DNA from 2 places in the Sporosarcina saromensis genome. Region 2 is predicted to be linked to the other one. Evidence: predicted binding sites of a transcription regulator. Region 2 holds the regulator's gene; the other holds the start of a gene.

Region 1 (3,430 bases), 330 kb from region 2:
GAAGAACTTTTTTTTACTTCGTGATTAGAGATGCTTACTTGCTTTTAACTTTACCAGTCCACGTACGGAATCCACCTTGCAATTGGTACAAGTGTGCATAATCTTTTTTCTTTAAAAACATTGCAGCACGAGAACTTTTACCGCCGTTTTGATCGTATAGATAGACAGGTTTGTCTGGACGAATCTCTTTAAAACGTTGTCTGAATTGTGAATACGGAATATTGCGTGCTCCTAAAATATGCCCCGATTCGAATTCTTTTGGTTCGCGCACATCGATTAGTTGTGCTTTGCGATACCCTTCAATGAATTGTTCTTGTGTTAAATTTGTAACTGATTTACGCACACGCAACATCGTAATAACGAAATACACTACGATGGCAACGAGAAGTGCAATAAGAATATATAAGCTGCTCACAATCAATTTTCCCCTTTCTATCTATACATTCATTATAAAGAATGAGTAGCACATGTTCAATGAGAATGATAAAATGAAATGCATTGCAGTTAATAGGGGGAAACGTTATGTCAAAAACAGTATGGCATTTCATCAATTCAGGAAAGTGTTCACCGTCTTACAATATGGCGCTTGATGAAGCGTTAATGGAGTGGCATAGCCAAGGCGAAATCGGACCGGTTCTACGGTTTTATGAGTGGGAGCCTGCAACATTATCGATCGGTTATTTTCAACGTGTTGAAAAGGAAATTGATATGGCGGCCGTAGAGGCACATCAATTAGGGTTTGTACGTCGGCCGACAGGTGGACGGGGTGTATTGCATGAACACGAACTTACTTATAGTGTCATTGTGACGGAAGAGTATCCTAACATGCCTGAGACTGTAACTGAAGCCTATCGGGTGATCTCAGGAGGTTTACTGGAAGGATTCCGGAACTTAGGCTTGAACGCTGAATTTTCCGTTCCTGAAACAAAGAAACAAAGTGATGATTTAAAGCGTCCGAAAAGTGCAGTTTGTTTTGATGCACCGAGCTGGTATGAATTAGTCGTCGAAGGGAAAAAGGTGGCTGGAAGTGCTCAAACACGTCAAAAAGGTGTGATTTTGCAACATGGCGCTATTTTACTTAGTTTAGACGAGGAAAAGTTAGTGTCATTGTTTAAATTCGATAGCGAGGAATCGCGTAAACGTATGCTTGAAAGCCTTCCGAACAAAGCGGTTGCCATCGATCGATTGACAGATAAAGAAATCTCTATTGATGCTTGTATTGATGCGTTTTCGAAAGGATTTGAAAAAGCGCTATCTATACAATTACAACCATTTGAGCTGTCGATTGAACAAAAGCAGTTTGTGCATGAAATAGAGAAAAAGAAGTACGCAAACGATGAATGGACATACCGTAAGTGAACCCTATATCTTTTGTTCTATTTTTCATGAATGAAATCGAGTAGGTATGCGATTCGTTAAAATATGTAAAATGCTACAAGTTGAAGCGGGTGTCAATATGTAGTAGATTATTTACTAGTTAACACACTAGATGTGGTGTGTAATATATTCCGTGAAGGAGAATGTAAGATGGTTGTAGTTTCAAGTGGACAAAATCCTGTGTTGGACATTGCGCAATTAAATGAGGATATTGCGGTGTTTCCACAGGTACATCCAATCACGGATGACATGAAGATTGTACATAGTGGTGTATCTCGTCTCGTCATGATTGATCGCTACTCTTTCAAGGACACAGAGAAAAAGACTTTAAAAGCGGGTGACTTTGTCGTTCTGACAGTGAAAGAGGATCCGAAATTTCCTGCACGAGGACTAGGTTTTATCAAATCCATTGACATGGAAAAAGGCACTGCTTCTATCTGGATTGAACCTGAATACCGAACGTCTATCGACAATGTGGATGAGCAAGAAAACGGAGTTATCACTCGACCGCTAGATGTCATTGAGAAACCGTTGGAAGTGTTTTACGAGCAAATCGCTAAAAGAAATGCAACAGGTCTAGCTTCCGTTGAATCGACGGAGGACAAGCGTCAACAATCCTTTGAACTGTTCTACGATCAACTGGCACGCTTGAACTTCATCCCGGCAGGTCGTGTTCTATATGGGGCTGGTTCTGAAACGGAAGTGACATTCTTTAACTGTTACGTGATGCCGTTCGTAGCGGATTCGCGTGAAGGTATTTCAGATCATCGTAAACAAGTGATGGAAATTATGAGTCGTGGCGGTGGAGTCGGTACAAACGGCTCAACACTACGTCCCCGCAACACGCTGGCAAGAGGTGTGAACGGGAAGTCTTCTGGATCTGTTTCTTGGCTAGATGACATTGCAAAATTGACGCATCTAGTGGAACAAGGCGGAAGCCGCCGCGGTGCACAGATGATCATGCTTGCGAACTGGCATCCGGATATTTGTGAATTTATCATTTCGAAAATGCAGAACCCGAGAATTCTCCGTTTTCTTTTGGAAAACACAGAAGAGGAATTGATTAAAAAGCTAGCGAATGAAAAATTGAAATTCACACCTCTAACTCCACAAGAGGAAGCGATGTATCAAGGGATTCTGAACTACCGAACAATTCCTGGCATGGGTGGTTTCAATGAAGCAATTATCCGTGATGCAGAAATGAAGTTAAAAGATGGCGGTACGTATTCTGTCCACAACCCTGAATTCTTGACGGGTGCAAACATTTCCGTAACGTTAACGGACGATTTCATGAAAGCTGTAGAAAACGACGAGGCGTATGAGCTTCGTTTTCCAGCAGTTGAAAAGTATACAGCAGAACAAATGAATGTCTATAACGAACAATGGCACAAAGTTGGAGACGTCCGTGAGTGGGAGCGTTTAGGACATGAAGTGCGTGTCTACCGTACAATTAAAGCAAGAGCATTATGGGATCTCATCAATATCTGTGCTACGTATTCAGCGGAACCGGGTATCTTCTTTATTGATAATGCGAACAAGGAAACGAATGCAAAAGCATACGGGCAACAAGTTGTTGCAACGAATCCATGCGGTGAGCAGCCGTTAGCACCCTATTCCGTTTGTAACCTTGCAGCAGTGAATCTAGCAGAGTTTGCGGATAAAGAAGCGAAGACTGTAGACTTTGAGAAATTGAAAGAAACCGTAAGCGTCGGTGTGCGTATGCAAGATAACGTAATTGATGCAACCCCTTATTTCCTTGAAGAGAATAAAAAGCAAGCACTTGGTGAACGACGTGTAGGACTAGGTGTAATGGGCTTAGCCGACCTGCTGATTTATTGTGAAAAAGAGTACGGTTCACCGGAAGGGAACGAACTCGTTGAACAAGTGTTTGAAACGATCGCTACGACCGCTTACCGGACGTCTATTGAACTCGCTAAAGAGAAAGGGAGCTTCCCATTCTTAATCGGTAAAAATGATGAGGAAACGGCTGCATTGCGTCATGCATTCATCCAAACAGGGTTCATGAAGAAAATGCCGGAAGATATCCGAAATG
Region 2 (3,430 bases):
CACATCGACAGGAAGTGGTTCTTTCCCTGTATAATCCCTTAACATTTCTCGCGGCGAGACCGTTTCCATGTACTGTAAAAGTTCATCTTCACGAGTGACAGGTTCTTTTTTAAGAGGAGGTGCTTCCTTATGAAAAACTTTTTCAAGTTTAGGGGCATTACGAGAAATATTCAGCTTGTAGAAATCTGTAGCAGCTTTTCGTAAGCGTTCTTCTGGTAGATTCAAATCTTCATCCAACGCCATCATAATTACTTTTTGCATATCCATTGGCGTTAATGAATAAAGAAATGCCAGTTTCCCAATAAATTCTTTTGAAACGGAAGCAAGAGCAGATTGAGGTACCATTTGTTCTGATAACCCTGCCCGAAGAAGTTGGAAATCAAAATCAAAGTTGGCAAATGGTAAGCCTTCTGACACCGATTTCCCTGATAGTTTCGTTGGTTCCTGTTCAATTTCCGATCCACTTGAACGGATCGGCTTGTACACGTCGAGAAATGTACGCGAAACTTCATTATAGCCATCCATTTTTTGATCAGAGAGGGTAAACCGAGCTTTTAATCCACGGTACGCATTTTCACCAATCTTACTGAATAAAAATGTGGACAATAAGGATCTTCAAAGAAAGATTTCGCATCCATCGGCGGCAAAAGTTCATAGATGAACGAGCGGTCTTCACTCTCTTCCTTACAAAATGTCCGCAATAGGCCAATCGCTTCAAGAGAGATTCTAGCTTCAAAAACTTGACCAAGTGGCATAGTTAGTAAGTTCATGAGGTGGTAGTGATTGTATTCACTTTCAAGATTTCGCTCTGCATCCGCCCATAACGACAAAAACAGACTCATCGATTGCGGTCCGATAAGTGGTTGGTAAAACAAAGTGAGGAGTTGTCGATCATAATCCGAAAATGGATGCGCCATCATGATTTTATAAGTGTCAATCGGTTGTAATTCTTGATATAGCATATTGTCGGAACTCCTCTCTTTCAGGCTTCAAAGCTTAATTTCTCTCTTTTTTCGTTTGTAAATTTTGGAGTTCTTCAATGAAAACCGTAATGTCTTTGTATTGACGATAGACAGATGCAAAACGGACATAGGCCACTTCATCGACATCCGCCAATTTTTCCATCACCATTTCCCCTACGTTTTCTGAGCGAATCTCCACTGTCCCTGAACTTCTTAACTCTTTTTCAATATGATAAACAATGTTTTTAAGAGCTTCCAGATCAACCGGTCTCTTTTCACAAGCCCTTATCAATCCTCGTAATAATTTCTCGTTGCTGAATTCTTCCCGTGTACCGTCTTTTTTGACGACAATGAGCGGCATTTCTTCGACCTTTTCAAAAGTCGTAAAACGAAATGCGCATTTCTCACATTCTCTTCGTCGCCGAATAGATCGATTCTCTTCAGCTGGTCTGGAATCGATGACTCGGGTGCCATTGTAATGACAAGCTGGACATATCATTTTAGCTTCCTCCGTATTTCCGTATAGTCCTTTGATTATAACAGATGTTCAAGGGAAAAATCGAAAAGGATGTAAGAAAGATTTAGGGAATCACGACGAAAAAGAGGTTGTCTGCTTACTGTCAAGAACAGCCACCAGGCATTGTTCAACGCCTGATTCCCATTCTTAACGAAGCGACAACCTCTATGAATTATTGACCTTACGCTTTCAATTTCTCATTCAATGCATTTGCAACTTTCTTCGTCAATTCTACAACACGTGCAGAATAACCCCACTCGTTATCGTACCAAGCAAGCACTTTTACTTTGCGATCACCCATGACAATTGTCGAAAGACCATCAATTGTTGCAGATTCTTTCGTTGTATTAAAGTCGATGGAAACAAGTGGCTCAGTTGTGAAACGAAGAATGCCTGATAACGCACCATTTGCAGCTTTGATAAATGCTTCATTTACTTCTTCGACTGTAACATCCTTTTTCACATCCACTACGAGGTCGACGAGAGAGACATTCGGAGTTGGTACACGTAAAGCCATACCATGAATTTTCCCTTCAAGCTCTGGTAATACAAGTGACAATGCCTTAGCCGCTCCAGTCGAAGTCGGTATGATTGATTGTGCACAAGCACGAGCACGACGAAGATCCTTATGTGGATTATCCAAGTTCTTTTGATCATTCGTATACGCATGAACAGTCGTCATCAAGCCGTTCTCAATTCCAAAAGTATCGTTCAACACTTTTGCAACAGGAGCAAGACAGTTTGTTGTACAGCTAGCATTTGAAATGACATCATGCTTTTCAATGTCTAATTTTTCATCGTTTACACCTAAAACAATTGTTACGTCTTCGTTTTTACCAGGTGCAGTCAAAATCACTTTTTGTGCCCCCGCTTCAAGATGAAGAGCGGCTTTTTCACGGGCATTGAATACGCCTGTCGCTTCTATTACAATGTCCACACCAAGTTGTTTCCATGGTAATTTCAATGGATCACGCTCAGCTATTAATTCTACACGCTTTCCATTTACTACAAGAGCATTTTCCTCTACAACGACCTCACCATCAAACACTCCATGATTTGTGTCATACTTAATCAAATGTGCTAACGTTTCAGCCGGATACGATGCGTTCACTGCTACTACTTTCACATCGTCCTCCATAATAATTTGGCGGAAAACCATGCGTCCGATGCGCCCAAACCCATTAATCGCTATAGAAGTAGTCATGAAATAAATCCTCCTGCATAATGTTATACTTTTTATCGTTTATCCGTTAATTAGTATAGCATAATTTAAGTAGGAGCAAAGAGTTTGTGAACAAAATAACAATGTTCCACTTTTCAGAGAATACTTTTACGCCAGTGCACCCCATTGTTGCAATATAGAAGTCAATTGCACTTCAGTCTCTTCTCTCGTACCGTTATTGAAAATTACAGCATCTGCAAGCTCTTCTTTTTCTGCTATCGGCATTTGTGAGCGAATCCTAGCATCCGCCTCTTCTTCTGTTAAGTGGTTACGTTCCATTAAACGTGCACGTTGGATAGAAGGCGAAACTGACACAACAAGCACTTTTTCCACGAAAGATTGCAACTTACTCTCAAACAAAAGGGGGATATCCATAATGACTGTCCGTGCACCATTCAGCAACCACTCATCTTTTTGACGAAGCATTTCTTTCCGTACAGCAGGATGCATAATTGCATTTAACTTCTTACGTTCTTCTTCGTTCGTAAATATTCGATGCCCCAGTCGTTCCCTATCCAATGAGCCGTCCGCCTTCAGTACTTCTTGGCCAAATACTTCCGTAATTTCAGACAGAACAGGCCTACCTGGTTCAACAACTTGTCTTGCAATTTCATCCGCATCAACAATTGCATATCCTTTGTTTTTAAGCATTGTTGCCACTGTACTCTTCCCGGTTGCGATACTACCGGTTAACCCGATAATCATGCACACACCTCCTTACCTCTGGCA

The links. Region 2 encodes NrdR, which represses ribonucleotide reductase genes. Its sites were predicted from a motif close to AACACNATATATNGTGTT; they were not measured.
Region 1: a site for NrdR is predicted at 1,482-1,499, ahead of ACVHUV_RS14155 (vitamin B12-dependent ribonucleotide reductase). Genes of this name have one in related genera too.

Annotation. Positions count from the first base shown of each region.
Region 1 is NZ_CM142738.1:2,790,315-2,793,744, reverse strand. It holds gene ACVHUV_RS14165 (rhodanese-like domain-containing protein) at 35-415, opposite strand; gene lipM (octanoyltransferase LipM) at 523-1,359, shown strand; gene ACVHUV_RS14155 (vitamin B12-dependent ribonucleotide reductase) at 1,528-3,430, shown strand, end outside.
Region 2 is NZ_CM142738.1:3,120,724-3,124,153, forward strand. It holds gene ACVHUV_RS15990 (replication initiation and membrane attachment family protein) at 1-606, opposite strand, end outside; gene ACVHUV_RS15995 (replication initiation and membrane attachment family protein) at 555-962, opposite strand; gene nrdR (transcriptional regulator NrdR) at 997-1,461, opposite strand; gene ACVHUV_RS16005 (glyceraldehyde-3-phosphate dehydrogenase) at 1,661-2,683, opposite strand; gene coaE (dephospho-CoA kinase) at 2,810-3,406, opposite strand; gene mutM (bifunctional DNA-formamidopyrimidine glycosylase/DNA-(apurinic or apyrimidinic site) lyase) at 3,419-3,430, opposite strand, start outside.